DNA from 4 places in the Tessaracoccus lubricantis genome. Region 1 is predicted to be linked to each of the others. Evidence: riboswitches for the same ligand, from Rfam matches in the RefSeq annotation. Region 1 holds a riboswitch; each other region holds the start of a gene.
The links. Region 1 has a riboswitch for thiamine pyrophosphate ahead of ABEA30_RS02330 (thiamine ABC transporter substrate-binding protein). Riboswitches for the same ligand answer to the same signal wherever they lie in the genome.
Positions count from the first base shown of each region.

Region 2: another riboswitch for thiamine pyrophosphate. It lies ahead of thiC (phosphomethylpyrimidine synthase ThiC); the one in region 1 lies ahead of ABEA30_RS02330 (thiamine ABC transporter substrate-binding protein).
Region 3: another riboswitch for thiamine pyrophosphate. It lies ahead of thiM (hydroxyethylthiazole kinase); the one in region 1 lies ahead of ABEA30_RS02330 (thiamine ABC transporter substrate-binding protein).
Region 4: another riboswitch for thiamine pyrophosphate. It lies ahead of ABEA30_RS04735 (MFS transporter); the one in region 1 lies ahead of ABEA30_RS02330 (thiamine ABC transporter substrate-binding protein).

Region 1 is NZ_BAABLV010000008.1:75,136-82,525, reverse strand. It holds gene ABEA30_RS02350 (HEAT repeat domain-containing protein) at 1-782, shown strand, start outside; gene ABEA30_RS02345 (HEAT repeat domain-containing protein) at 904-1,665, opposite strand; gene ABEA30_RS02340 (ABC1 kinase family protein) at 1,759-3,438, shown strand; gene disA (DNA integrity scanning diadenylate cyclase DisA) at 3,462-4,508, shown strand; TPP riboswitch at 4,533-4,638, shown strand; gene ABEA30_RS02330 (thiamine ABC transporter substrate-binding protein) at 4,673-5,719, shown strand; gene ABEA30_RS02325 (ABC transporter permease) at 5,716-7,365, shown strand; gene ABEA30_RS02320 (ABC transporter ATP-binding protein) at 7,359-7,390, shown strand, end outside.
Region 2 is NZ_BAABLV010000010.1:644-8,033, forward strand. It holds gene ABEA30_RS03215 (hypothetical protein) at 1-1,825, opposite strand, end outside; TPP riboswitch at 1,925-2,031, shown strand; gene thiC (phosphomethylpyrimidine synthase ThiC) at 2,026-3,744, shown strand; gene ABEA30_RS03225 (nuclease-related domain-containing protein) at 3,940-4,845, shown strand; gene ABEA30_RS03230 (DUF456 domain-containing protein) at 4,971-5,462, shown strand; gene ABEA30_RS03235 (beta strand repeat-containing protein) at 5,526-7,390, opposite strand, start outside.
Region 3 is NZ_BAABLV010000013.1:77,726-85,115, forward strand. It holds gene ABEA30_RS04250 (hypothetical protein) at 1-302, opposite strand, end outside; gene tdh (L-threonine 3-dehydrogenase) at 354-1,385, shown strand; gene ABEA30_RS04260 (glycine C-acetyltransferase) at 1,414-2,598, shown strand; TPP riboswitch at 2,632-2,727, shown strand; gene thiM (hydroxyethylthiazole kinase) at 2,718-3,518, shown strand; gene thiE (thiamine phosphate synthase) at 3,518-4,195, shown strand; gene thiD (bifunctional hydroxymethylpyrimidine kinase/phosphomethylpyrimidine kinase) at 4,192-5,031, shown strand; gene ABEA30_RS04280 (TenA family protein) at 5,044-5,730, shown strand; gene ABEA30_RS04285 (hypothetical protein) at 5,817-6,848, opposite strand; gene ABEA30_RS04290 (PRC-barrel domain-containing protein) at 7,032-7,390, opposite strand, start outside.
Region 4 is NZ_BAABLV010000016.1:36,926-44,315, forward strand. It holds gene ABEA30_RS04720 (oxygenase MpaB family protein) at 1-99, shown strand, start outside; gene ABEA30_RS04725 (thiamine phosphate synthase) at 50-727, opposite strand; gene thiM (hydroxyethylthiazole kinase) at 724-1,497, opposite strand; gene ABEA30_RS04735 (MFS transporter) at 1,494-2,834, opposite strand; TPP riboswitch at 2,825-2,934, opposite strand; gene ABEA30_RS04740 (plasmid stabilization protein) at 2,999-3,355, shown strand; gene ABEA30_RS04745 (SDR family NAD(P)-dependent oxidoreductase) at 3,357-4,046, opposite strand; gene ABEA30_RS04750 (RNA-binding S4 domain-containing protein) at 4,128-4,493, shown strand; gene ABEA30_RS04755 (alcohol dehydrogenase catalytic domain-containing protein) at 4,585-6,195, opposite strand; gene ABEA30_RS04760 (sugar-binding transcriptional regulator) at 6,292-7,230, shown strand; gene ABEA30_RS04765 (protein-L-isoaspartate O-methyltransferase family protein) at 7,350-7,390, opposite strand, start outside.

The DNA.
Region 1 (7,390 bases):
TGCGGGCCGCGGCCCAGATCGGCTGGGACGACGTGCTGGACGTGCTCTCGCTCGGCCAGCAGCTGCAGCACGCCGACCCCAACGTGCGCTTCCGTGCCGCCCTGACCGAGCAGGGCTCGGCGGCCGTCGAGGACCTCGTGGAGCGGCTGCGTTCGGACCCGGAGCCGGAGGTGCGCGAGGCCGCCACCTGGGCCCTGGTCCACCGTGGTGCCGTCGTGATGAACGCCATCGACTCACTGCGCGACGGCGACGAACGGGCGCGCCACTCGCTGGCGCACCTGCTGGGCAAGCTGCGCGACCCGGCGGGCGTGGCCACGCTCGCGGACCTGGCGGGCGATGCCTCGGAGGCCGTGGCCGTGAAGGCCGTCTTCGGGCTGGGCCAGGTCGGCGGTGACACTGCTGCCCGTCGGCTGGTGGAGGCACTGCACGACGAACGGCGAGCGGTGCGCGACGAGGCCACGGCCAGCCTGTCCCGCCTGCCCGAGGCGCGCTGGCTGCTGCGCGACGCGGCGGCCTCGCCGTCGGCGGTCGTGCGCCTGCACGCCGTCGAGGCGCTGGCAGACCACACCGACCCGGCAGACCTCCAGGTGCTGGCCGCAGCGCTGCAGGATGCCGACGCCGAGGTGCGCTACGCGGCCCTCCTCTCGCTCGGCCAGCGGCCGGAGCCGGGCACGGTCAGCGCCATCGAGGCAGCGGCCTCCTCAGGCGATGACCGCACCCGGGCCGTGGCCCGGAGGCTGCTGTCCGACAGGGGGGCGGCTTCGCCCGACCATCAGGGGTAGGCGATGTCGACCCCGCTGTTGGGCAGGGTGACATGAGTCGTCAGACTGCGGGGGCGAGGTGGAAGGGCCCCATGGCGCACGAACGCCCCCGGTCGACGACCGGGGGCGTTCACGTCCTCCCTCAGGACGGGTTGTGCACGCGCTCCGCGAGGAAGCGCCGGGCGACGGCGGCCAGCGCCGCGTCGTCACCCTCGGCCACCCGGGCCAAGGCCTCGTCGGAGGCATAGCCCAGCTGGCCGAGCGCCGACACCGCGGCGAGGCGCACGTCGGCGTCCTCGTCGGCCGCGGCCCTCTCCAGGGCCTCGGCAGCGCCGTCGGCCTCCGGGCCACCGACGTAGCCGAGGGCCTCGGCGGCGTGCTCGCGGACCGCGGTCGAGGCGTCGCTCAGGCGCGCCACCAGGGCCTCGACGCCGCCCTGGCCCAGCTTGCGGAACGCGTCGCTGAGCGCGTCGCGCTGCCAGTCGTCGCCGTCGCCGAGGCGAGCGGCGAGGTCCTCGGCCGCCAAGTGGCCACCGGTGTTGGCGGCAGCACGGTAGGCCTTGAGCGCGACGTCCTTGTGCGGATCCGCCACGAGCCCGCGGACGTGCTCGAAGTGCTCGGGGTTGCCCACCTTGCTGACGACGTGCGCTCCGGTGAAGCGGACGTGCTCGGAGTCGCTGCGCAGCATGGCGAGGATCTCGTCGTTCGCCTCGTCGGCGTGCTGCACCACCGCCCAGGTGAGGTCCTCCTTCACCCGGCCATCGGTCTCGGTCTTGAGGTGCTCGAGGAGCGCAGGGACGATCGCGGGGTCCTTGAGGGACCCCAGGGCCAGCGCGGCCATCCGGCGGTCGGTCCCGACGGTCGAGTCGAGTTGCTTGATCAGGGTCTCCACGTTTCGTGTCATGTCATCGACGGTAAAGCCTCACGCCGCGTGAAGGTCAAGCCCCGCGAGCCGGCTGCCACTACGCTGTGGGCAAACCCGAGGACAGGGGACGCAATGCCGGACATGGCCATGATCACCCGGTTGGGCACGCTGCTGGTGCGCCACCTGGGCGCCTTCAGCACGCAGGGCTCCGAGATCCCGGGCGACGCCCCCGAAGCCCAGCGGACGGAGGAGGACGCCCGCAGCTTCACCCGGTCGCTCGAGGAGATGGGCCCCACGTTCATCAAGTTCGGCCAACTGCTCTCCACCCGCCAGGACCTCCTCCCCGCCGTCTACACCGAAGCGCTCAGCCGGCTGCAGGACGACGTCGAGCCCGTGCCCGTCGAAGAGGTCCGCGCGCGCATCGAGGAGTCGCTGGGCGCGCCGGTCAATGCGATGTTCGCCGAGTTCGACGACCGGCCGCTGGCCGCCGCATCGTTGGCACAGGTGCACCGCGCAGTGACGAAGTCGGGGCGCGACGTCGTGGTCAAGGTGCTGCGGCCCGGCGTGCGTGACAAGGTCCGCAGCGACCTCGACTCCCTGGCCGGGCTGGCGGACTTCGTCGACCGCAACACCCCCGTCGGCCCGCGGCTGGGGGCCGCGCGGATGCTGGCCCAGTTCCGGCGTTCGATGGCCGACGAACTCGACTACCGCAAGGAGGCCGCCAACCTGCGCCTGTTCGCCGAACTCGCCGAGGACGAGCGCGACATCGTGGTGCCCTCCCCCATCGCCGACTACTCCACCGACGACGTGCTCACGCTCGAGTTCATGCCGGGCAGGAAGATCACCGACCTGGGCAAGCTCGAGCTGCTCGACGTCGACGGCCCCGGCCTGGCCGGCTCGCTGTTCCACTTCATGCTGCGGGCGATGCTGGTGGACGGCATCCTGCACGCCGACCCGCATCCCGGCAACCTGTTCCTGACGCCCGAGCACCAGATCGCCATCCTCGACGTCGGCATGGTCGTGCGGCTCCCGTCGCGCGTGCGCACCTCACTCGTGAAGCTGCTGGTGGCCATCGGTGACGCCGACGGCGAGGGCGCAGCAACGGTGCTGGCCAGCATGGGGCACCCGCTGGAGGACTACGATGCCTCCGCCTTCCGTGACTCGGTCACCCACCTGGTCTCCGCCACCCTCTCGATGGGTTCGGAGCTGCAGGCGGGCAGCGTGCTGATGGAGTTGGCTCGACTCTCCGGCGAACACGGCCTCCGGCCCCCGGCCGAGATGACGCTGGTGGGCAAGGCGCTGCTCAACCTCGACCAGACCACCCAGCACCTCGACCCGGACTTCACGCCGATCGAGGCCATCCGCGCCAACATCCCCACCATCCTGCGCGCCTGGTTCACCCCCAGCGCGGCGCAGGCGCTGCTGGGCGGGCTCGAGGGCAAGCAGTTCATCGAGCGCCTCCCCCGCCGCGCCAACCGCATCCTCGACTCGCTGGCGGAGGGCGAGCTCGCCTTCACGGTCAAGGCGATCGACGAGGACCGCCTCCACATGGTGCTGCACCAACTGGCCAACCGCCTCTCGACGGCGCTGGTCCTCGCCGCGATCACCGTCGCGGCGGCGCTGCTGATGGTCGCCGACGTCGGCCCCGGCCTGTTCGGGTACCCGGCGCTGGGCGCGATCTTCTTCATCGTCGCCGCCGTCGGCGGGCTCGTCATGGTGCTGGGGATCCTCCTGGAGGACCGCCCGTCGCGCCGCCGCGTGAAGCGCAACGACCGCCGACGCAAACTCGACGACGACGCCCCCGTAGACTGACGTCCCGACGACAAGGAGATCAGGTGCCAAGGTCAGCCATCCGCCGCTACCTGCGGCTGCTCGCGCCGGGCACCCAGCTGCGCGGCGGCCTCGACCGCATCCTGCTCGGGCGCACGGGCGCGCTGATCGTGCTCGGCAACAACGCGCGGGTGCAGCAGGTCTGCTCCGGCGGGTTCCAGCTGGGCGTCGACTGCACCGAGCAGAACCTGCGCGAACTGGCCAAGCTCGACGGCGCGATCATCCTGTCCAACGACCTCACCCGGATCGTCGCGGCGGGCGTGCACCTCGTGCCCGAGGGGGACCTGCCGACGGCGGAGACGGGCACGCGGCACCGCTCGGCGGACCGCACCGCCCAGTCGGCCGGCGTGCCGGTGGTGACGGTGTCGGCGTCGATGAGCACCGTGTCGCTGTTCCTGGGCGGCCGACGCCACCCCGTCGAGACCGTGCCCCAGGTGATCAGCCGCGCCAACCAGACGCTCGCGACGCTCTCGCGGGTGGTCACGCGCCTCACCGACCAGCTCGAGCAGTTCTCGCAGCTGGAGATCGCCGACCAGGTCACGCTGCGCGACCTCACGCACGTCGCGCACCGGCTCGAACTCACCCGGCGGCTGTCCACCGAGATGCAGTTCCACGTCGACATCCTGGGCGTCGAGGGCCGGTTGGTGTCGCTGCAGCACGCCGAACTGGCCAGCAGCTTCGAGGGCGTGGCGGACCTGCTGACGGAGGACTACGCGCACAACCTGGCGGACCCGTCGGACTTCGACCTGCTCGCGCTGCACAACTTCACGCCCGAGGAACTGTTCAGCAGCGGCTTGGTCGCCGAGCGCCTCGGCTTCGGCTCCACCGCCAACCTCGAGCAGAGCCTCGGTACCCGCGGTGTGCGGCTCCTGTCCCGGGTCGGCCGGCTCCCCGCCCCCATGGTCACCAAGCTCGTCGGCCGGTACTCGCTGCAGGAGATGTTCGGGGCGTCGGTGTCGCAGCTGATGGAGATCGACGGCATCGGGCCCCGCCGCGCCCGCCTGATCCGCGACGCGCTGCTGCGGGTCACCGAATCGAACGGCGGTTCCTGAGCGGAGCGGCTGCGCTATGGTGGACGCCGAACACAGGGGAGCGCCACCGGGGCGCTGAGAGTGCGGGAGGCCGCAGACCCTCAAACCTGATCCGGCTAGCACCGGCGTAGGGAGTTGGGAATTCTCCTCGGCGTTGGCCGAGCCCTCCTGATGAAGGAGCGGACATGAAGTTCATCGCGCAATCGGCCGTGGCGGGCGTCGCCGTGCTGGCCCTCGCCGCCTGTGGCGGCGCCACCCCGGCCACGGAGTCCTCGGCCGAGGACACCACGCCCACCTCGTCGTCGACGCTGACCGTGGTGACCCACGAGTCCTTCAGCCTGCCGGACGAGCTCAAGGCCAAGTTCGCCGCGGACTCCGGCCTGGAGGTGACCTACGTGCAGCCGGGTGACGCGGGCACGCTGGTCAACCAGCTCGTCCTGACGAAGGACTCGCCGCTGGGCGACGTGGTCTTCGGCATCGACAACACCTACGCGTCCCGCGCGGCGAAGGAGGGCGTGCTCGTGGACTACGACCCTGAGCTGCCCGAGGACGCCGCGCAGTACGACGCCGAGGGCCTCACCCCCATCGACTTCGGCGACGTGTGCATCAACGCCGACAAGAAGTGGTTCGCCGAGCAGGGCGTGGCGGTACCCACCACGCTGGACGACCTGGTCAAGCCGGAGTACGCGGACCTCCTCGTGGTGACCAACCCGGCGTCCTCGTCGCCTGGCCTCGCGTTCCTGCTCGCCACCATCGGCGAGAAGGGCGACGGCTGGCTCGACTACTGGGCCCAGCTGAAGGCCAACGGCGTCAAGGTCGCCTCCGGTTGGACCGAGGCGTACTACACCGACTTCTCCGGGGCCGACGGTGCCGGCCCGCGGCCGCTGGTGCTCAGCTACGCCACGTCGCCCGCCTACACCGTCGACGGCGACGAGTCCACCACGGAGGCGCTGCTGGAGACCTGCTTCCGCCAGGTGGAGTACGCCGGCGTCCTGGCGGGCGCCCAGAACGAGGAGGGTGCCCGCGCCTTCATCGACTTCCTCCTCAGCCCCGAGGTGCAGGAGGTATTCCCCACCGAGATGTACATGTACCCCGCCCTGACCGAGACCACCCTGCCCGAGGAATGGGCGAAGTTCGCCCCGCTGGCCCCCTCCCCCGTCGAGGTGGCGCCTGACGAGATCGACGCCAACCGCGAAGAGTGGATCCGTGACTGGACCGAGGCCATGGGGTGAGATCCACCCTCGGCTGGCGGCTGGGATGGGCGCTGGCGGCGCTCGTCCCGGCCGCCTTCCTCGTCGTGTTCTTCGCGTGGCCGGCGGCCGCGCTGGTGCTGCGCGGCTTCCATGACGGCACCTCCTGGACGCTCGAGGGCTTCACCACGGTCTTCGGCTCGCGCCGCACGTGGGGTGCCATCGGGTTCACGCTCGGCTCGGCCGCCGTCTCGACGGCGGCCTGCCTCCTGCTGGGGCTGCCGGGCGCCTACCTCCTGTACCGCTGCAGCTTCCCGGGGCGCGACCCCCTGCGCGCCGTGATCACCATCCCGTTCGTGCTGCCGACGGTGGTCGTCGGCGTCGCGTTCGGCTCGCTGCTGCGCCCCGACGGCATCTTCGGCGGGCTCGACCTGGCTGGTACCCCCACCGCGATCCTGGCTGCCATGGTCTTCTTCAACTATTCGGTGGTGGTGCGCACGGTCGGCACGATGTGGTCGCGGCTCGACCCCCGCCTGGCCCAGGCCGCGGGCACGCTCGGCGCCTCGCCCCTGCGGACCCTGCGCACCGTGACGCTGCCGGCGCTGAGCCCGGCCATCGTGTCGGGGGCCTCGCTGGTGTTCCTGTTCAGCGCCTCGTCCTACGGCATCGTGATGGTGCTCGGCCAGACGCGCCACCGCACGATCGAGACCGAGATCTGGTTCCTCACCACCCAACTGCTCGACCTCCCGTCGGCCGCGGCCCTGTCCATCACCCAGCTGGTGATCGTGTCGGCCGCGCTGTGGTTGAGCGGCCGCGCGCAGGCCCGGATGACCCGCGCGCTGAAGCTCCAGGCGGCGGCCGACGAGGAGCAGGGCCTCTCGCTTGCCCGCGACGGCGCCGCGCTGGCCGTCACGCTCGCGGTCGCCGTCGTGCTCTTGGGGCTGCCGTTGGCAGACTTGGCGTGGCGGTCACTGCACCGCGGGGGCGACTTCACGACGGTGAACTACCTGCAGCTGGCGGCCGAGGGCGGGGCGGGCGTCAGCGTGTGGGAGGCGCTGCGCACCTCCCTGGTGACCGCGCTGGCCGCCACCGCCATCGCCGTCACCCTCGGGCTGTTCGTCGCGCTGGTGGCCTCCCGGCGCCCCCGGCGCCGGGTCGCGCGCTCGGGCCTGGCCGCGCTGGAGTCGCTGTTCCTGCTGCCGCTGGGGGTGTCTGCCGTCACGGTGGGCTTCGGCTACCTCATCACGCTCAACCGGCCACCGCTGGACCTGCGCTCGAGCATCGCGCTGATCCCGATCGCGCAGGCCGTAGTCGCCCTGCCGCTGGTGGTGCGCACCCTGCTGCCCACCCTGCGCGCCATCGATCCCCGGCAACTGGAGGCGGCCGCCACCCTCGGCTCCACCCCCTGGCAGGTGGTGCGCCGCATCGAGCTGCCCCACCTGGGCCGCGCGCTCGGCTTGGCGGTCGGCTTCGCGTTCGCCACCTCCCTGGGCGAGTTCGGTGCCACCAGCTTCCTCGCCCGGCCGGACAATCCCACGCTGCCGGTGCTGATCTTCCGGCTCTTCGGCCGGCCCGGCGCCGAGAACTACGGCGTCGCGCTGGCCGCGTCGGTGGTGCTGGCAGGATTGGCAGGAGTCACGATGGCCGCGGCCGAACGCCTGCGGCCGAAGGAGGTCGCCGCGTGGTAACCGGTCTGGAAGTACGGGGCGTCAC
Region 2 (7,390 bases), on a different contig from region 1:
GGACGATCACCTCAACCACCTTGTCCCTGGCAATTCCCTCCACCTCGGCCATCGTGGCGAGGAAGTGGTCGCCGAACCGATGCGGGCGCAGCCGGAGTTCGTGCTTCTGCGCCGGCGGGATCATCCGTGCCCATGCGGCACCGATCTCGAAGTCCAGCTGGTCGGCGTCCCCCTCGAAGAGCCTGTCGACCGCGGTGACCGCCCCCTGCCTGCGCTTCAGCCGCTTCTGTGCCGCCCGGAGCCGCTTCCTGCTCTCCTGCAGCTGAAGCGTGAGCTCCTCGATCTCGTTCTCCGCCCTCCTGAGCCGCTTGATGATCAGCGCCTTCTCGCGCTGCTGCTCCGGAGTGAGCCCAGTGGACTCCTCGGCCCCTTCAGGCGCCTCGTCGTCCCCGGCTGGTTCCGCCTTGTCCACGGTCACCAGCCAGGGTGGGCCGCCGTCGAGCACCGACGGCGCGGGGACGGCCTCGGCAGGGTCCGCGGCGTCGAGCATCGAGAGGAGCCACTGGCCGGCCTCGGGTTCGCCGAACCACAGCGCCACCACGTCGCCGGCGGCCACGAGGTCGGCGACGGTGGCGCCATCCTCCGCGATGTCCTCCGCCCCCACGCGGCGGACCTCCCCCGGGAACAGCTCGACATCGCACCCGCCGCCGTCGACACCCACCACCCGGGCCAGCACCGTGTCGCCGTCCCGGTAGCCCGAGAGCGCGTCGACGGCCGAGCGCCGCATGCCGGTGACGTCGATGCGGCGCGACTCCGGGTCGAACGTGCCGACGACCCTCATCCCCTTGCAGAACAGCCGCTCCGCCGCGAGGTCGGGCAGGACGAGCTCGGGCCACAGCGTGCCGCCCATCTGTACGCCCGGGATGGTCACCAGCGCGCGGTCGCCGATGACGCCCTGCACCTCGCCCGTCACCACGCAGGGGGCTTCGGTGCCGGAGCCGAGCGTCAGCCCACCGCGGGCGGCCATCGAGAGCGCGTCGGAGATGAGTTGGCGGGTGACCTTCACCTTGTCGGAGGGCCCATAGGCGAAGCGCAACGGCGAGAGGTAGGGATCCGCCGTCCAGTCGTCGCCGATGGGATAGACGCGGGAGGCGCCGCCGTAGACCTGGCACTGGTCGGGCACGGCCTGCGAGAAGGCCCAGCTGGCTTCGGCTCCCGTGATCTCGGCGACATCCGCCAGGCCGGCGAGGTCGGCGCGCAGCTCCTCGGCGTCGACGTAGGCCGCGGCGGCGCCTGAGGCCCGCGTGATCACCACCACGGGCCGCTTCCGTGCCGGCGTCGTGAGGTGCGCCGCGAGCGCCGCGGCCGAGGCCGGGTCGTCGACGATGCGCACCCCGTCGGCTGGGGGCGACGGCGGCCCCGGCTTGGGCACCGTGCCCGGGCCGGCCGGGGCCACCCGCGGTGCCGGTGTCGCCGTCGGGGTTGCGGCGCTGAGGGCACGGCGGACGTCGTCGGCGATCCTCGACTGCATGGCGCGCCGCTCTGCCTCGTCGCGGCCGAGGTGCAGGGAGAGGGATCGTGGGTTGCTCTGCCAGCGGTCGCCGGGCGGGTAGACGCGGCAGGCACCGAGGAAGGCACTGGCCTCCTTCCCCACGGCGTCCGAGAGCGCAAACGTGAGGTCCTTCGAGGGGAGCGTGACGACGTCGATGTCGCGGCCGAACTCCCTGGCAAGGTCCGGTGCGGACACGAACGGCTGGTTGGCGCCGTCGGCCACGGTCAGCAGCACGACGGGGCGCGTCCGGCTCGAGGAGCGGAGGTAGGTGACGAGCAGGCCGACGTCGAGCCGGTCGCGCAATGCGACGGGGGCGTCTGTGGGGAACTGCATCGTGCCTCCTGTCCGGACATCCCCATCATCAAGGGTCGGGGCAGCCAACCGCGGCGGATATGGACAGCCCGCTCACTGACCCCGCTCTGTGGTTGACTCTCGGCATCCCACGGGTGCCCGGGCACGGGCTGAGATCAAGCTGATGCCGCTTGGACCGTCGAACCTGTCCGGGTCATGCCGGCGAAGGAAGAGAGATTCCGATGGAAATCCATCCGCAGCACCGTGCCGTCACCATCTCCGACGGGGACGTCCGCGTCCCCGTCACTGCCATCAGCCTGGCGGAGTCGCCGGGTGGCGTACCGAACGCCGACGTGCACGTCTACCGCACCTGCGGGCCCACCGCCGATCCCGTGGAAGGCCTGGCGCCCATGCGTCAGGAGTGGATCGACGCCCGCGGTGACACCGAGGCCCACGAGGCCCGGCCCCGCGACCTCGCCGACGACGGACGCGCCGCCGTCCGGCGAGGTGCCGCCTCCGAGCAGTGGCGCGGCCGCCGCCACGAACCCGTCCGGGCCCTGCCCGGCAAGCGCGTCACGCAGATGCACTACGCGCGCAACGGCATCATCACCCAGGAGATGCGCTACGTGGCGCTGCGGGAGGGGGTCGCCGTCGAGAAGGTGGTCGAGGAGGTGGCCGCCGGACGCGCGATCATCCCCTCCAACGTGAACCACCCCGAGAGCGAGCCCATGATCATCGGGCGCGCGTTCCTCACCAAGGTCAACGCCAACATCGGCAACTCGGCGGTGACCAGCTCGATCGCCGAGGAGGTGGAGAAGCTCACGTGGGCCACCCGCTGGGGCGCCGACACCGTGATGGACCTGTCCACCGGCGACGACATCCACACCACGCGCGAGTGGATCATCCGCAACAGCCCCGTGCCCATCGGCACCGTGCCGCTGTACCAGGCGTTGGAGAAGGTGGACGGCAAGGCCGAGGACCTGACGTGGGAGGTCTACCGCGACACGGTGATCGAGCAGGCCGAGCAGGGCGTCGACTACATGACCGTGCACGCCGGCGTCCTCCTGCGGTACGTGCCGCTGACCGCCGAGCGCGTGACGGGCATCGTCAGCCGCGGAGGCTCGATCATGGCGGGGTGGATGTTGGCGCACCACCGCGAGTCGTTCCTCTACGAGCACTTCGACGAGCTGTGCGAGATCTTCGCGGCCTACGACATCGCCTTCAGCCTGGGCGACGGGCTGCGGCCCGGCTCGATCGCCGACGCCAACGACGAGGCGCAGTTCGCCGAGCTCCGCACGCTCGCCGAGTTGACCGAGCGGGCGTGGGCGTACGACGTGCAGGTGATGGTGGAGGGCCCGGGCCACATCCCGCTGCACCTGGTGGAGGAGAACGTGCGGCTCGAGCAGGACTGGTGCCACGGCGCGCCGTTCTACACCCTCGGGCCGCTGGTCACCGACATCGCGCCGGGCTACGACCACATCACCTCGGCGATCGGCGCCGCCGTCATCGCCATGCACGGCACGGCGATGCTCTGCTACGTCACGCCGAAGGAGCACCTGGGGCTGCCGAACCGCGACGACGTGAAGACCGGCGTGATCACGTACAAGATCGCGGCCCACGCGGCCGACGTGGCGAAGGGCCACCCGGGTGCGCAGGTGCGCGACGACGCGTTGAGCAAGGCGCGGTTCGAGTTCCGGTGGCACGACCAGTTCGCGCTGTCGCTGGACCCTGACACCGCCATCGCGTTCCACGACGAGACCCTGCCTGCCGAGCCGGCGAAGACGGCGCACTTCTGCTCCATGTGTGGGCCGAAGTTCTGCTCGATGAAGATCACCAGCGACATCAGGGCGCGTTTCGGCTCCGGCGCCGACGCGGAGTCGGGCATGGCGGCGAAGTCGCGGGAGTTCCGGGAGAAGGGCGCGCAGGTCTACCTCGACATCTCCGAGGTGAGGACCGCCTGATCAAGGCGCTCAGGGCGGGCGGGCTGGCCAGCGGTCGGCCCGCCCGCACTTTTCTCTTCCTCAGCGGCGGGTCGGTGTGGATAATCCACACCGGGTGCCTTTTGAGGAAGAGAAATCCTGGGCGAGCCGCCTGAACGCGCTGCAGCGTTCCGTTTGGACCCCACCCAGAGGGCTCGCGGGCTACCCTCGTCCACCATGGGGGACGACAGCAGTGCTCAGTACGAGTTCAAGCGGTGGCGGCGGTACGGCAAGGACCGCCTGTACGTGACGAGGGTGGCCGACTCTGAGCAGGTGGGCTACTTCGACGTGGTGGCCGGAACCCACCACCCGGGGCAGCCTGCGCTGTCCGACGAGCTGACCGCCGCCGTCGGAGCATGGAGTCGCCCGGAGGGTGAGCCGAGCCCGAGCCCGGCTCCCGAGCCGGCCGCCCCCGGCCGGTCGAAGGACCCGGATGCCTCGCCGGCACCTCCCCCACCGACCGTCATCGACCTCGCCCACAACGCCCCCGGCATCTCCCTCCAAGCCCAGATCGACGCGGCGCACGCCGCAGGTCAGCGGGCCACCCTCCTTCGCCGCATCTTCCTCGGCAAGCACGCGCGCTCCCCCTGGGAGCGCGGTGCGATCGGCGAGCGGCTGGTCGCGGCCGAACTGCAGAAGCTCCAGGAGAAGGACCCGCGCTGGCTGTTCCTCCACTCCATCCCGGTGGGCGCCAACGACGCCGACATCGATCACCTCCTCATCGGCCCAGCCGGCGTGTTCTCCATCAACTCGAAGAACCACGCGGGGATGAAGGTGTGGGTGGGCGGCAACACGTTCATGGTCAACGGCGTGCGCCAGCCACACATCCGCAACTCGCGCCACGAAGCCAAACGCGCCGCGAAGCTGCTGTCGCAGGCGGCCGGCTTCGACGTCCACGTCCGCGGCATGGTGGTCCCCATCAACGCCGACGACTTCACCGTCAAGGCCCAACCCGACGACGTCACGGTCATCAACCGCAACCGCCTCCGCAAGCACCTGCGGCGACTCCCGGAACGGCTGCCCCAGCCCACCGTCGACATACTGTTCGAGCACGCGCGCCGCAGCACCACGTGGCTCGGGTGATCGCCCAGCACCACCCCGACGAGCACCTCGCGGCGGTACAGAACCTCTGCCGCAGGAGTTCGACCGCGCCGGCCTCCCCTGAGCCGTGCGGCGCACCTGGCCGGGTGCCGCCCTACGCTTGACCGGTGACCACGGAAATGATCGCGGCCCTTGCCGCAGGCGCACTCGCCCTCGTCGGCCTCGCGGGCATCGTGGTGCCGGTGCTTCCCGGCAGCTTGGCCATCGGCATCGGCGCGCTCGTGTGGGCCATCTGGGGAGGCTCCTCCTGGGGGTGGGTGGCGTTCGGCATCGCCGCAGTGCTCCTGGTCATCGGCGCCGTGAGCAGCTGGCTACTGACTGGCAGGTCCCTGCAGCAGCGTGAGGTGCCGAAGTGGCCGGTCGTCGTCGGCGTGGTTGCCGGCATCGTCGGCGTCTTCGTGCTGCCCGGCTTCGGGCTGCCGATCGGCTTCGTGCTGGGCCTGCTCCTGGCGGAGTGGTACCGGTTGCGCGACTTCCGCCAGGCCGTGGCCACCAGCCTGGCCACCGTCAAGGCGCTCGGGCTGGGCATCCTCGTGGAACTCGCCTGCGCCATGGTGGCCGTGGTGGTGCTGGCGATCAGCATCGTCACCGCTTGGTGACCATCGCCGACCCCAGCACCCCCGAGCACCACGGCTGGGGCGTCCGCCGGACGCCAAGCACCCTCAGTGCCGCGACGTCGTGGGCTCCTCCCGTCGGCGCAGGCGGGCCACCGCGACGGCGGCCGCGGTCAGCACCAACAGCCCTGCCAGCCCGGAAGCCGCGGCAAGGCCGTCACCGCCACCGGTGGACGGCAGGCCCGGCCGAACCGTCGGGGTCGTGGGCCTGACCGACGACGGCGTGCTCGGCGTCGGCGTGGCCGGAGTCGGCGTGCTCGGCGTCGGGCTCCCGGGAGTCTGCGTGGTGGGCGCGGACGGTGTCGGGCTGACGGGTGCTGCGACGACGTCGAGCGACAGGACCAGCGTGTCCTCGTCGCCGTCCGGGTCGGTGGCGGTGATGGTGACGGTGAACGAACCCGCCGCCGCGAACACGTGGCTCACTTCCGGCTGTTCCGAGCTGACGACCTCGACCACCGGCGTGCCGTCGCCCCAGTTGACGCGGTAGGTGATGAGCGCATCCGACGCCGACGGGTCATCGGCTCCCACCCGGATCGTGACCGGCTTGCCGGCGACGAAGGGCCCGACGGGCTCGTCGACGATCGCCAGCGTCGGGGCCGCATTGTCGACCCGCAACTCGACCGTCGACTCGGAGATGAGCCCGTCGACCTCGGCTCGGATCCCGATCTCATGGGTGGCGGGGCCGTCGTCGATGCCGAAGGCAACCAGCTCTGCCCACGTCAGGGTGACGACGGCGCCCGTGGCGTCGGTGTGGTCGCCGTCGCCGTCGAGGTCCCAGCCGATGGTGGCCGCCGGGCTGGAACCCGCCGCCGACAACGTGACGCCGTCGCCCTCCGAGATCGCCTCGGGCGTCTCGGCGGCGGCGATCGGCATGACGTCGATCCGGGCGCCCTGGGAGCTGGCTCCGAAGCCGCCGCTGGGCGCGTAGACGGCCGTGATGGTGCGGACGCCGGCGGGGAGCGTGGTGGTGAGTTCCGCCACGCCGTCGACGAGGGCGACCGTGCCCAGGACGGTTCCGGACAGCGTCGCCGTGGGGGACGCGGCGAGGACCTGGGCGGTCTGCAGCGCCGGCGTGCCTTCCAGGAACGTGACGGTTCCGGTCGGGGTGGAGGCGGGCGCCGTCACCTCGGCGCGCAGCGTCACGGGCTCGCCGTCGACGATGGTGGCCGGCGGGGTGAAGCTCAGGGTCGTGGTGCCGTCGACCACGACCTCGAGGGGCGTCGCAGCGCTGTCGGTCCAGTCGTCGGCGCCGGTGTAGCTGGCGGCGATGGTGTGGTTGCCGGTGGTCAGGCCCGGGACCGTGAAGGTGACGGTGCCGTCGCCAGCCGGGGTGCCCGCGGCGACGGGGGTGCCGCCGTCGACGGTGTAGGTGACGGTGCCGTCGGTGACCGGGCCGTCGGCGGCGGTGACCTGGGCGGTGACCTCGAGCTCGGCGCCCAGCGGGATGAGGGCGTCTGCGGACAGCGTCACCGCGGTGCCGGACTGGGCCGTGACGACGATCTCGTCCGCGGTGCTGTCGGTCCAGGCCCCCGTGCCCGTGTAGGAGGCACTGATGGTGTGGCTGCCCCGGGTCAGGCCCGGGAGCGTGAACGTGACGATTCCCTTGGTGTTCAATGCCTCCGCGGCGACGGGGGTCCCGCCGTCGACGCGATAGGTGACGGTGCCGGCGGTGACGGGTTCGCCGCCGTCGAGCACGGTGGCGGTGACGGTCACGGGGTCTCCGGTGTCGACCACCTCCGGGGCGGCCAGGGTGATGGCGGGGACGGTCTGGACCATCACGGTCGCCGCGGCGGCGGCGGAGTCGGTCCAGTGGTCGGCGCCCGTGTACTGAGCGCGGATGACGTGGCTGCCCGGCGTCAGGCCGGCCGGCGTGAACGAGACCTCGCCGTCCGCATCGGGGGTGCCCGCAGCGG
Region 3 (7,390 bases), on a different contig from region 1:
CCGGCGCCCGCCACCATGAAGGGCAGGCCGAGGGAGAGGGCGAAGAGCACCAGCAGGACGGGGCCGAACCACCAGCGCAGGCCCAGCCGTCGGCCCACGAAGGCCGCCACGATGATCCCGAGCCCCAGGCCGATGCAGCTGCCGACGAACGCCGACTCGAACCAGCACAGGAGGCCCTCACACGGCACCTGGGCGGCGGCGAAGAACCCCAGGAGCGCCGGCACGAAGGTGCACAGGTAGCCGAACGCGACACCGAGCATCACACGCTGCGTCGCGGTGGCGCGGGACACGTCGAGGGCCATTGCAGCAGGGTACCTGCACCCAGCCCGACCGGGCATGCCACGATGGGATCCATGCGTGCCCTGGTGAAGACCTCCGCCGGCCCCGGCCTGGAGCTCATTGACGTGCCCACCCCCGAGCCCGGCCCCAACGACGTGCTGATCAGGATCCGGCGCACCGGCATCTGCGGCACCGACGTGCACATCGACCGGTGGGACGGCTGGGCCGAGAAGAACGTGCAGGCGCCGCGCATCATCGGGCACGAGTTCTGCGGCGACATCGTGGCGCTCGGCTCGTCGGTCACCAACCTGGAGGTGGGGCAGTTCGTCTCCGGCGAGGGGCACTACGTGTGCGGCCGCTGCCGCGCCTGCCTGGCCGGCAAGCGGCACCTGTGCCGCAACTTCAAGGGCATCGGCTACCACGTCGACGGCGTGTTCTGTGAGTACTTCGTCATGCCCGCCCGCAACGTGTGGGTGCATCCCGCCGGGATGGACCCCGACGTCGCGGCGATCTTCGACCCGTTCGGCAACGCCGTCCACGCCGCGCTGCAGTTCCCCGCCCTCGCGGAGGACGTGCTGGTCACCGGCGCAGGGCCGATCGGCATCATGGCGGCGCTGGTGGCCAGGTTCCAGGGCGCCCGCAACGTCGTCATCACGGACCTGTCCGACGAGCGCCTCGAGCTGGCGCGCTCGCTGGGCATCTCGTCGACCGTCAACACCGGCCGCGAACGACTCGAGGACGTCTACGAGCGCTTCGGCATGGTGGAGGGCTTCGACATCGGGCTGGAGATGTCGGGCTCGGGCGTGGCGCTGCGCTCGATGATCGACAACATGACGCACGGTGGGCGCATCGCGCTGCTGGGGTCGCCGACGAAGGAGCTCACCGTCGACTTCGCCACCATCATCTTCAACATGCTCACCATCCAAGGCGTGACCGGGCGCGAGATCTTCGAGACCTGGTACGCCATGAACGCCCTGATCAGGTCGGGGTTGGACATCTCCGGCGTGATCACGCACCGCTTCCCGGCGGAGTCTTTCGCCGAGGCGTTCGCAGTCGCCTCCGACGGCAAGTCCGGCAAGGTGATCCTGACCTGGGACCACTTCTGACGCCCACCCCCCAACCACAGGAGCAGCCATGACCTTCCTCGACGACATCCGCAGCCAGCTGCAAGAGCTCCGCGACGAGGGGCTCTACAAGAACGAGGCCCCGCTCACGACGGCGCAGGCCGCGCACGTCGGCACCCTCGACGGCGACGTGATCAACCTGTGCGCCAACAACTACCTCGGCCTCGCCGACTCCCCCGAGCTCATCGCCGCCGCCAAGGACGCCCTCGACCGCTGGGGATTCGGCCTGGCCTCGGTGCGCTTCATCTGCGGCACCCAGACGCAGCACCAGGACCTCGAGGCCAAGCTCACCGGCTTCCTCCGCAAGGGCGCCGACGGGTTCGACACCATCCTCTACTCGTCGTGCTTCGACGCGAACACCGGCCTGTTCGAGACCATCTTCGGGCCCGACGACGCGATCATCTCCGACGAGCTCAACCACGCGTCGATCATCGACGGCGTGCGCCTGACGAAGTCGCAGCGCCTGCGTTACCGCAACCGCGACCTCGACGACCTGCGCGCGCAACTCGAGGCCGCCAAGGGCGCCCGGCACCGCGTGATCGCCACCGACGGCGTGTTCTCCATGGACGGCTACGTGGCGCCCCTCGACGACATCTGCACGCTCGCCGACGAGTACGGCGCGCTGGTCATGGTCGACGACTCGCACGCCGTCGGCTTCGTCGGCCCCACCGGGGCCGGCACCCCCGAACTGTTCGGCGTCACCGACCGCGTCGACATCCTCACCGGCACGCTCGGCAAGGCCCTGGGCGGCGCGTCCGGTGGGTTCACGTGCGCGCGCCAGCCCATCGTCGAACTGCTGCGGCAGAAGTCGCGGCCGTACCTGTTCAGCAACTCCCTGGCGCCCGCCATCACGGCCTCGGCCATCGCGGTGCTCGACCTCATCGAGTCGCGGCCCGAGCTGCTGGACCGGCTGCGCGACAACACCGCCCACTTCCGCCGTCGCATCGTGGAGGAGGGCTTCGAGGTGCCGGAGTCGGACCACCCCATCGTGCCCGTGATGATCGGCGACGCCGCGCTGGCCGCCCGGATGGCCGACGAGATCCTCGCCCGCGGCGTCTACGTGCGGGCGTTCTCGTTCCCGGTGGTGCCGCGCGGCAAGGCGCGCATCAGGACGCAGCTGTCGGCGGCGCTCACGCGCGAGGACCTCGACGCCGCGGTGACGGCGTTCGTCGAGGCTCGGGCGGCGGTGGCCTGAGTCAGGGTCCGTCGGAGGACACTGGTAGGGTCGACGGCGAAGCCGGGGTGCCCCGTCGTCGGGGCTGAGAGCACACCCGTACCACCTGATCTAGGTCGTGCTAGCGAAGGGAGCAACCCATGACCCGTATTGCCGAGACCCTCACCGGTGTCCGCGCCACCACGCCGCTGGTGCACTGCATGACCAACACCGTCGTGCCGGAGATCACCGCCAACGTGCTGCTGGCCGTCGGCGCCGCGCCGGCCATGATCGACCTGCCCGAGGAGGCGGAGATCTTCGCCGGGATCGCGTCGGCCCTGCTGATCAACGTGGGCAACGGCTCGGCGGAGCAGCACGCCGGCATGCGCCTCGCGGCACCCGCCGCGGCTGCGGCCGGCAAGCCGTGGGTGCTCGACCCCGTCGCCGTCGGCGGCCTGCCCGTGCGCACCCAGCTCGCCCGAGACCTGCTCGTCCACCGCCCCGCCGCCATCCGCGCCAATGCGTCCGAGGTGCTCGGGCTCGCGGGCACCTCCGCCGGGGGTCGCGGCGTCGACGCCACCGACGAGGTGGACGCCGCCGTCGACACCGCCCGCCAGCTGTGCGCCGACACCGGCGCCGTCGTCGCCATCTCCGGCCCCACGGATGTCGTCGTCTCCGACGGCCGCGTCACGCGCGTGACCGGCGGCCACGAGCTGATGCCGCTGGTGATCGGCACCGGTTGCGCGCTGGGCGCCACCGTCGCGGCCTGCCTCGCCGTCGCGGAGTCGGAGGCGGACCGGCACGACGCCGTGGTCGCCGCCCACGCACTGTTCGGCGCCGCCGGGCTCGTCGCCGCACGCGGCGCCACCGCCCCCGCCACCTTCCGCACGCTCTGGCTCGATGCCCTGCACACGCTGACGCCGGCCGAGGTCGAGGAGCTCGTCACCGTCGAGGAGGACTGATGCAGGCCCACAAGAAGCACGCCAAGCAGGTCGACTGGCGGCTGTACGTCGTCACCGACACCGAACTGGCCGGAGGGCCAGACCGCGTCCCGCGCATCGTCGAGCAGGCCGTGCTGGGCGGAGCCGGCGTCGTGCAGGTGCGCGACAAGCACATGTCGGAGGTGGACTTCCTCAAGCTGACGCAGTCGGTGGTGGACGCCACACAGCGGGTGTTCGACGCCACCGGCCACCGCGCCGCCGTGTTCGTCAACGACCGCCTCGACATCGCTGAAGACCTGGGGCTCCACTTCCACATGGGGCAGGCGGACGGCGACATCCACGAGGCCCGACGGCGGCTCGGCCAGGACCTCATGATCGGCCTGTCGATCTCCAACACCGAACAACTGCGCGCCGAGCTGCGCGACCAGACCGCCGACGTCCTCGGCCTGTCGCCCATCTGGAACACCACCACCAAGACCGACACCGAGGCGCCGCTCGAGCTTCAGGGTGCCGAGCAGATCGTGCGCGAGACGGCGGGCCGCGCCAGGACGGTCGCCATCGGCGGCATCAACCCCGTCAACGCCCGGTGGGTCATCGACACCGGCGTCGACGGCATCTGCGTGGTGTCGGCCATCATGTCGGCGCCAGACCCGTTGGCCGCCGCGAAGCAACTCATGTCCCTCTGGAGGACCAGATGACCACGCCAAGGATCGCCCTCAGCATCGCAGGCTCGGACCCGTCGGGGGGCGCCGGCATCCAGGCCGACCTGAAGACCTTCCACGCGCTCGGCGTCTACGGCGCGGCCGCGCTCGCGGGGCTCACCGTGCAGAACACGCAGGGCGTGCGCGATGCCCGGCCCGTGGACCCCGCCTTCGTCCGCGCGCAGGTCGAGGCCGTCCTCGACGACCTGCCCGTCGCCGCCACCAAGCTGGGCATGCTCTCCAACGCCGAGGTCGCCGGCGCGGTGGCAGACCTGCTCGACGAGCGCCGGGCCGACTTCGGCGTGGTGGTCCTCGACCCCGTCATGGTCGCTACCTCGGGCGACAAGCTCCTCCACGACGACGCCATCTCCGTGGTGCGCGAGCGCCTGATGCGCCAGGCCGACGTCATCACCCCCAACGTGCCGGAGGCCGCGGTGCTGCTCGGCACCGGCCCCGCCGTCGACGCCACCGGGGTGATCGCCCAGGCCAACGCGCTGGTCGCCGCCGGCGCCCGCGCCGCGCTGGTCAAGGGCGGGCATCTCTCCGACGCGCAGGTCACCGACGCCTTCGCCACCGCCGAGGGCGTGGCCATCCTCAGCGGCCCGCGCATCGAGTCGCGGCACACGCACGGGACGGGCTGCACGCTGTCGTCGGCGATCGCGGCGTTCGCCGCCCGCAACGGAGACTCCCCCCAGACGGGTGTCCGGCTGCCCTCCGTGGAGCAGGCCCGCGACTACCTGATGCGCGCCATCGACTCCGGCTCCCGCTGGACGCTGTCGCGCACCCCCACCCTGGGCCATGGCCCCGTCGATCATTTCGTCGACGCCCTCTGACCGAAGGAACACATGACCATCACGTGGAAGACCGGTGAGTTCAGCGCGCGCGCGTGGGACGCCACCGCCGAGATCCGCCGCCGCATCGATGCGCTGCCGCTGCTGACCGAACTCGCCGACGGCACCCTCGACGTCAACCGATTCGTCGAGTACCTCGTGCAGGACGACTTCTACCTGCGCGGCTACACCCGAGCCCTCGCCATGCTCGCCACCCGCGCCCCCTCACCCGAGGCCTCGGGCTTCTGGGCCACCAGCGCCGGCGGCGCCGTCGCGGCGGAGGTGGAGATGCACGCCGGGCTGATGGCAGACCCGGTGCTGGCCGGGGCGCCCAGGCCTGCCGTCGCCTCCCCCACCACCCGCGCGTACGTCAACATGCTGCAGACGATGACGGCCTACGAGCCGTACGCGGTGGGTGTCGCCGCCGTGCTGCCCTGCTACTGGGTCTACGCCGACGTCGGCGCCCGCCTCGCCGAGACCGCCTCCGCCGTCAAGGACCATCCGTTCGGGGCCTGGGCTGCGGCCTACGCCGACCCGGCGTTCCAGGACGCCACCCGTCAGGCGATCGTGTTCCTCGACGAGGCGGCCGCCGCTGCGGATGACGCCACCCGCGCGGCCATGCTGACGGCGTTCGTCGACGCCACGTACTACGAGGAACAGTTCTGGGCGAAGTCGTATCAGCAGGAGGCGTGGACCGTCTGACCCGCAACTTTTCCCTACGCCAGAAGGGGGTCAGGTGTGGATTATCCACACCTGACCCCCTTTGGCGTAGGGATATCTTCAGGGGCTCAGCAGCCGCCGAAGCTCACGTCCTCGGTGTAGGCCTGCGCCGAGATCTCGACCACCGCATCGGTGTCCTTCATGGGCGTGGTCGGGGCGTAGCGGGGGCCACCACCGTCGGGGTAGGGCTCGCCCTCGACGCGGAACTGCAACTCGCGGTCGCCGACCTTGACCGACCCCAGGTACTGCCACTCGCCGTGGTTCTGCTTGCGGACCTGCATGAAGTCGGAGCCGTAGATGGCCTTGATCTGCGCGATGGTCATGCCGACCTCCGCACCCTCGGCCGTCTCGATGCCGGGCTCGCGCACGGCGACGTCGGCCAGGTCGACCACGGAGATGCCGCGATCCACGAGCTCGGGCCCGTTGCGGAACGCCTCACAATCCTCGGTGGGGGACGGCACCACGTAACCCAGCCGCAGGAAGTTGCGGTAGGTGTCGGTGTACGCCTGGCTGGTGTACGGCGCGAACGTCAGCGGGCCGAGGCCGTCGACGGTGAGCTTGCTCTGGTCGAGCACGTGCGCCGGGATCGTGGTCACCGGGGCGACGGTGCCACCGGAGAAGCGGACGAGGTTGTTGAACACGAAGCCCGTCTTGCGTACGTACGAGTTGCCCTCCTTCGCGATGAAGTTGGTCTCGATGTACGAGCGGCAGGCGCCCCGGCCGGTGGCGGGGGTGTCGCATTCGGTGCGCCAGTCGTGCCCGGCACTGTGGAAGGTGCCCGTCGTGGCAAGCGGGTTGCCGGCCCAGTTCGCGCGGGGTGACGGCAGGTAGGTGAGGTTGTTGAAGTGCCAGTCGGTGTCGTTGACGAACCGGCCGTCACGGTAGACGACCTGCGTCGACCAGATCTGGGTGGTGCAGCGCACCACGGTCGACGAGTACATCTCGCAGTCGGTGATCCAGAGGCGACCGTTCTGGATGTGGCCACCCGGAGTCGTGTAGACGTCCGTGGTGTCGGCTGCCTGGGAGGGCTGGGTGACCAGCCCTGCGATGGCCAGCCCCGCGGCGGCTGCCGCGAAGGTGATTCGGCGGAGAAGCGACATTGCTGCGTCCTTACTGTTGCCGGGGCCATGCCCCGTGGATGTGTCCATCCTCGCTCGCGGAGGAGTCACTGGTAATACGTCGCAGGTCTGGATTCGGTTGCGGCCCCCGACGCATTTTGTCCCACCACGGGAAACGGCCGGCCCGTTGCCGGGCCGACCGATCCCCGGGATCACTCGATCACATCAGTTGGGGCGGGGGTTGCCCCGGTCGGGTGCGTCGAAGATGTTGTCGATGGGGCGGGCGCCGCGGGTGCGCTCCCCCAGCGGGCCCTCGGCCGCATCCGGGTAGCTGGCCGGGTCGTCGTCGACGTATTCCTCGTCGTCGACGTACTCGCCGTCGGGGCCGACGTCGCGGAGGCGCTCGTCGCGCAGGCGCTCGTCGTCGACGTACTGCTCGCCGCCGAGCGCGGCCTGGTCCTCGACGTAGGCGGGGTCGTTGCGGTAGGCGGGGTCGCCCTCGAGGTCGTCGCGGCGGCTGCGGAGGTCGTCCTCGTTGCCCATGCCGGGCGAGCCGAGGCCACCACCGGTGGCGCTGTGCGTCG
Region 4 (7,390 bases), on a different contig from region 1:
GTGGGCCGCCCGCTGGGGCGGTTCTCGACGGCGATCGTGCGCTGGGCGCTCACGCCCGAGAGTCGCCGCGACCGCCTGGGCGCGCCGCCCCGCGCGTGAAGCCCCGGAGGATCTCCCCGACGACGGCCGCCGGGTCTTCGGCGCCCATCACCGCCCGCACCACGGCGACTCCTGCCACCCCGGTGCCCGCCAGTGCCTCGGCGTCCGCCGGCTGCACGTCGCCGATCGCGACGATGGGCAGCCGGGTGGCGGCCACCATCGGCGGGTATCCCTCGAGGCCCACCGGCTGGCGGCCGGAGTCCTTCGTGGGGGTGCGGCGGAAGGGGCCCGAACCGAGGTAGTCGACGACTCCGGCCAGCTCGTCCGCGGCCCGCACCATTGCCAGCGTCCCGGTGGTCAGGCCGATGACGGCGTCCGGCCCCAGCAGCGCACGCGCCGCGGCGGGCGGCAGGTCGTCCTGCCCCAGGTGCACGCCGTGCACCCACGGCGACTCCTGCATCGCGGCGAACGCGACGTCCGCCCGGTCGTTGACCACCACCCTCGACGCCGGGTTGGCCCGGTGCACCGCGCGGCCCACCTCCAGCGTCAGGCGCAGCAGCTCGCGCGCCGGCAGGAACTTCTCGCGCACCTGGACGACGCCGGCCCCGGCGCCTGCCGCCGCGGCCACCTTGGCCACCACGTCCGGCCCGTGGCCGGTGGTGACCACGTAACAGCGCAGGTCGATCATGCCAGGGCCCTCTCCTCGACGGCGTGGGGGTCGACGGCGGCCAGCGCGTCCAGCAGCGCCACCTTGAACGAGCCGGGCCCGGCTGCCGCGCCAGCCGCGTCCTCTGCGGCGACGCACAGCCACGCCGTCGCCGCGTGCGCCGCCTCGAACGGGTCCGCGACGGCGGCGCAGGCCGCGGTGAGCGCGCCCAGCGTGCAGCCGGTGCCGGTGACCCGCGTGAGCAGCGGGTGCCCGGCCGTCACCGCGACGCTGCGCTCACCGTCGGTGATGAGGTCGCGGGCCCCGGAGACCGCGACGACCGCGTGCGTGGCCAGGGCCAGCAGGTGGGCCGAGTGGGCGGCCTGTTCCGGGACGTGGACGGTGTCGGCGCCGCGCCCGCCCGTCCCGGCCCCGGCGAGGTTGAGGATCTCCGAGGCGTTGCCGCGGATCACGGCGGGCCGGTGCGTCAGGAGGTGGCGGGCCAGTGGGGTGCGGACGGGGGCGAGCCCCACCGCCGTGGGGTCCAACACCCAGGGCGTGCCCAGCTCGCGAGCCCGCGCCGCCGTCGCCGGGATGCCCGCTGCGCCATCTGTGGAGAGCGTGCCGAGGTTGACGAGCAGCGCGTCGGCGGCCTGAACCATGACGGGGGCCTCCTCGAGCGTCTCGGTCATCATCGGCCGTGCGCCGGCGGCCAGGACCGCGTCGGCGACGAAGTTGAGCGACACCGCCGCGCTCAGGCAGTGCACCAGCGGCGCCCGCTCGCGCACCGCCGCGATCACGTCGGCGATCATGGCCGCCCCTGACGCGAGGACACGGCCTCGAGGTCGTCGTCGATGTCCGCCGGCCGCAGCGCCGGGCCGAGCGCGCCGCACACCGCCACCAGCGTGCCGCCCAGCACCATGAGGGCGAGCACGGCGGTGTCGCGGCCGAGCCAGCCCTCGAGGGTGGGCAGGTAGAACGGGTACAGCGCAGGGATGACGATCGACAGGCTGTAGGCGGTGCCGTAGCCGGTGGCGCGCACGGCGGTGGGGAAGCGCTCCGACAGGTAGGCGCCGATCGGGCCGTACGCGGTGACCGTCAGCACCTGGAGCGCGACGGCGCACGCCGCGACCAGCCACACGGCGGGGCCGCTCATGATGGCCAGCCACAGCAGCGGCGCCGACACCGCGGCCACCACGCCCCAGATGATGAAGAACCGGCGACGCCCGAGCAGCGTCGACAGGTGCCCGGTGACGCCCATCACGATGGCCTGCCCGACGGCGGCGCAGCCCATCACGACGCTGACGCTGGTGGCGTCCAGGCCCACGTCGGTGCCCAACCGGGGGGTGAGCATGATGACGGTGGTGTTGGTGAGGAACCACAGGCCGCTCATGAGGCCGAACATCTGCCAGAACGAGCGGGCGTGGGTGCCGCTGAGCACCTCGACGAGGCCGAGCCTGCGCCGCGTGGAGCGGTTGCGGTGGAACACGGGGGCGTCGGTGACGTGGACGCCGTAGTACATCAGCATCGCGACGGAGGCGAGGCCGCCGGCGGCGAACGACGCGCGCCAGCCCCATGCGGCGTAGGCGTCGGGGCCCAGTGCCACCAGCAGGACGCCGGTGGTGAAGGCGATGGTGGCCTGCGCCCATGGCGCCATCGACATGATCAGGCCTGAGTAGAGCCCCCGGCGCCGCGGCCTGGACCACTCCATCGCCAGGGGGATGGCAGCGGAGTACTCGCCGGCGATGAACACGCCGCCGAGGAAGCGCAGCGCGATCACGATCAGGATGGCCGCGCCGCCGATCACCTCGTGCGTGGGCACCGCGGCGATGCCCAGGGTGCAGGCGGCGGTGCCGGCGATGGCCACCTTCGTGGTGGTGGTGCGGCCCAGGCGGTCGGCGATCTGGCCGAACACCATGCCGCCGATGGGGCGGCCCAGCAGCATGGCCATGACCACGATGGCGCCGGTGGTGGCCGCGGCGTGTGGACCTGCCAGCACGGGGAGCGCCGGCACCAGCGCCACGAGCGGCAGGAAGATGTGGAGCTGGTCGACGTAGTTGCCGAGGACGCCGCCGCGGAGGGCTGCGCGGCCCTCGGGCGGCAGCGCCGCGGCCGGGTGGGTGAGGGGGGTGGCAATGGTGTGCGTCATCACTAACTTCCTTCGCCGGCATGACCCGGACAGGTTCGGACGGTCCGGGCGGCATCAGCCCCATCTCAGCCCCCTGCCGAGGGCACCCGTGTGGATGGCCAGCACCTTAGCCCACGAAGCGACGGTGCCAAAGGAGGTAGCCGGGAGTGAGACTCCGTCGTAGCGTGGAGGGACCCGAGCAGGAGGTCGACATGACGCCCAGGGCATGGAGTGACAAGCGCGAGCGCCAGTACGAGCACATCAAGGAAGGCCTCGAGAAGCGTGGCGAGAGTGAGGACACGGCCGAGGAGATCGCCGCCCGCACCGTCAACAAGGAACGCGCCAGGGCAGGCGAGGCCAAGGAGTCGAGCAAGCTGTCCAGGGAGGACATCTCGTCGGGCCGACGCGGTGGCCTGCGCTCACACAAGGGCCCGGGCGGCCGCACCCGGGACCAGCTCTACGAGGAGGCCAAGCGCAAGAACATCGAGGGCCGCTCGAAGATGAACAAGGCCGAGCTGCAGAAGGCCGTCGACGCCAAGTAGCTCAGCCGGCGTCGCGGACGTCTGCCAGCACCTTCTGGCCGAAGTCTGCGCGGTTGACCAGCGCCAGGATCTTGGCCGCGGCGTCCTCCGGCGTGCTCAGGCGGCCCTTGTCCTTCATCGCCCGGAACCGGTCACGCGCCGGGAAATCCGTCGCGCGGATGTGTTCCTGCATGTCGGTATCCACCACCCCGGGCGCGATCGAGGCGACGCGCACGCCGTCGAGGCCCTCCTCGGCCAACGTCAAGGCGTGCATGTCGACGGCGGCCTTGGAGGCGCAGTAGGTGCTCCACGTGCTGTGCGCGGCGCGGGCGGCGCCGCTGCTCACGTGGACGACGCGCAGCGGGGTGCCCTCACGGCGCAGCCGCACGACGGCGTCGGTGAGGATGAGGGGCGCCGTGACGTTGATGGTGACGCACTGTTCGATCTGGGCGGGGTCGAGCGTGCCGACGAAGCCGATGGGCGAGACCGCCCCGGCGTTGTTGACGAGGATGACGTCTGAGGCGTCCGCCAGGAAGGCCGCCAACGCGCCCGAGCTGATCCATTCGGTGAGCGCCGACGGCTGCCCGAGGTCCACCCGTTCACCCGCCGAGCGCGAGACGCCCAGCACGACCCAGCCGTCGGCCTCCAACTGCGCGGCGATCGCGGCGCCGAGGCCCTTGCTGTGGCCGGTGACGATGGCCTTCTTGGACATGGGGATCCTTTCGTCAGGTGACGCGGCTTACGGTACTCGGCGCCGCCGACACCCGTTGTGGTGCGCGTTAGGATTCTGCGCATGACCCGACTGGACGCCTGGCTGTGGGCGGTGCGCGTGTACAAGACACGCTCGCTCGCCACGACGGCGGTGCGCGGTGGCCACGTCAGGGTCAATGACCTGCTGCCCAAGGCGTCGCAGCACGTGGTGGCCGGGCAGGTGATCCGGGTGCGCAAGGACCAGGAGGAGAAGATCCTCGAGGTGGTTGACGCCACGCTCGCCAAGCGGGTGGGTGCGCCGCTGGCGCAGGCGGCCTACATCGACCGCACGCCCGAGCGGCCGCCACCCATCCCCGAGATGGCGGGGAAGGTGGCGGTGCGGGACCGCGGCGCCGGCCGCCCGACGAAGCGTGACCGCCGGGCGATCGAGCGGCTCCGCGGCCACTGACGGGGCTGCGTTCCCTGAGCCAGCCGCCTGCGACTGTTCGAAGCGCCCCGCGTTCCCTGAGCCAGCCGCCTGCGGCTGGTCGAAGGGCCCGTCACTCGCCGGCCAGCAGCGCCTGCTCGGCCTCCTTCGTCCACACGCCGTTGTTCAGCTTGGCCGCCACGTGCGGCAGCTTCTCGGGCATGTCCACCAGCCGCGTCAGCCCCAGGTCGTGCAGCATCGGGAAGACCATGATCTTGCCGCCGCTGGTGCGGTTCATCACAGAGTCGATCGCATCCTGGAACCCGGCCATGCCGGTGACGGCGTCCAGGCTGATGTGCGTGTCGATGATGCCTTCCTCGATCTTGCGCAGGACCGTGCGCATGTCCGAGACGTCGGAGCCCGAGGTGCCCAGCATGAAGATGCGGCGCTCGACGATGCCCTGCAGGTCGAACTCGCCCAGCGTGCCGGCGGGGATGCCGGCGAACGCGTTGAGGATCGCGCCCTCCCCGGCGAGGTCGACGGCCTGGCTGACCAGCGCCGGCACCGGCACCATGCACGAGACGTGCGTGAAGCCGGGCTGCAACTGCTCCTCGCCGGTGTTGACGTAGGTGATGGGCACGCTGCGCTCGGCCGCGATGGGGTCGACGGTGCGGGCGAGGTGGGTGAGCCGCTCGTCGCTGAGGTCGGTGCCGGTGACGCGGATCCCGTCGATGCCGGAGGTGACGGCGCGGATGGTGTGCATCATGCCCATGGGGCCGGCGGCGCCGACGATCGCGACGTTGTCGCCGTCGCGCAGCTCGCCGTTGGCCGGCACCCAGGCGTAGCCGTCGGCCGGGTCGTCGCCGGTGGTGCCGACGAAGCGGATGAAGTCGTAGTGCACGCGGCCGATGTCGAGGGCCACCTTGCGGCCGATCGTCGCGCCGCCGAGCACGAGGCAGTACGTGGCGCGGGTGCCGAGCAGGGGCGCGGTGGCCTCGATGACCTCGGGGTCGGCGCCGTAGTAGATGATGTCGTCGAAGAACTGGCCCTCGAGCGAGGCGACCTCGGCTGCGGTGACCCGCACGGTCTCCGCCGGCGCGTGCGCCCACGTGAGCGCGTCCAGCCCGGTGGGTTCACCGTCGGCCACCACCAGCAGGCGGCCGCCGTCCTTGAGGTGGTTGCGCTCGGCCCAGGCGTAGGAGCCCTCGACGGTGGCCCAGGGCTCGATGAGGCCCACCGCGGCGGCGCTGGGGCCGTCGGAGACGTGGATCAGGAACTCCTCGCCGTTGGGGGCCACCACGCACCGTTCGTCGATCAGCGCGTACTCCTGCAGGGCGCCGTCGAAGTTGTAGCCGAACGCACCGTTCGACTTGGCCGTGCGCAGGTGCTTCCAGTCGGCCTGCACGAGGACGCGGTCACCCACCTGGAAGTGCGTGACCTCGCTGCCCACCTTGACGATGCGGCCGACGGGCTCGTGGCCCGGCACGACCGGCGCGGAGCCGGGATGGTACGACGGGATCTCGGGCAGGGCGTCGAGGTCGATGCCGCTGACCACCTCGGCCTTGCGCGGGTGGGAGTCGAACGCGTGGAGCAGCTTGGTGTCGGAGAAGCAGATCCCGCAGGCCTCCACCTGGAGGAGCATCTGGTGCGGGCCGACCTCGTCGACCGGCTTCTCGGTGTTGAGCACGATCTCGTCGACGCCGACGAACTGGATCGCGTGCTGGAGGGCGGGGATCTGGGTCACGTGGGACACCCTTTCTCTGAGTGCTACACCCCAAATCTAGGCCGGTTCACGCGTGAAGGAAGGCGTCACGGGACAACTGGGCATATGCTCACCCACGTGCTGACGCCCACGCCGAACGACCTCGACCTGGTGGTGCGCGCCGCCTGGCTGTACTACGAGGACGGGCTGACCCAGGCACAGGTCGCCAAGCGCCTGTTCGTGTCGCGGCAGACGGTGGGCCGGCTGCTGGAGGCCGCCCGGCAGCAGGGCATCGTGCGCATCGAGCTGGACTCGCAGTACCTCGCCGCGATGCAGTTGGCCACCCGGTTGAAGGACGCCTCGGGGCTCAGCGACGTCATCGTGGTGCCCACGGCGGAGGGCCGGCTCTCGCGTGAACGCACCAACGAGCGGGTGGCGGCCGCGCTGGCCGCGTACGCCCGACGACACCTCCACCCCGGCGCCGTCGTCGGGGTCTCCTGGGGCGACTCGGTGGCCCGGGCCCTCGTCGAGCTGTCGGAGGAGTCGCTCGACGGCGTGCAGTTCGTGGCCTGCGCCGGTGAGCTGAGCGGCATCGACGACGTGCTCACCCGCTCGCCGGGCGTGCTGCGCCGCCTGCGCACGGTCCCAGCGCCGCTCCTGGTCTCGAGCGCGGAGATGGCGCAGGCGCTGGCGGCCGAGTCGGCCGTGCGGGAGGTGCTCGACCTGGCCCGGTCCGCCGTCGTGACGCTGACGGGCATGGGGTCGGCCACCCCGGGCGGTTCAGCGGTGCTGGCGGGCGTGACGACCGACGCCGAGGTGGCGGAGTTCGCCGCGCGCGGCGCAGTCGGCGACATGCTGGGGGAGTGGTACGACGCCGACGGCCGGGTGGTCGAGACCAGCTGGTCGGAGCGACGGATCGGCCTCGGGCTGGACGAACTGCGCGGCATGGGCAACGTCGTCGGCGTCGCGGGCGGGGTGGAGAAGGTCGCGGCCATCCGTGGCGCGATCCGCGGCGGGCTCATCAAGGCGCTCGTCACCGACGAGCCCACCGCGCACGCGCTGCTCTCCGGCTCCTGAGGGGATCGCCCCGGTTCCTGAGGGGATCGCCCCGGTTCCTGAGGGGATCGTGAACCGGTTCCTGAGGGGATCGTGAGCCCTGGCGAACATCCCACGAAGGACCGGTTGACCGCGACGCCTCAGCGCAACTCGACGAAGCTGAACATGCCGGCGGCGGCGT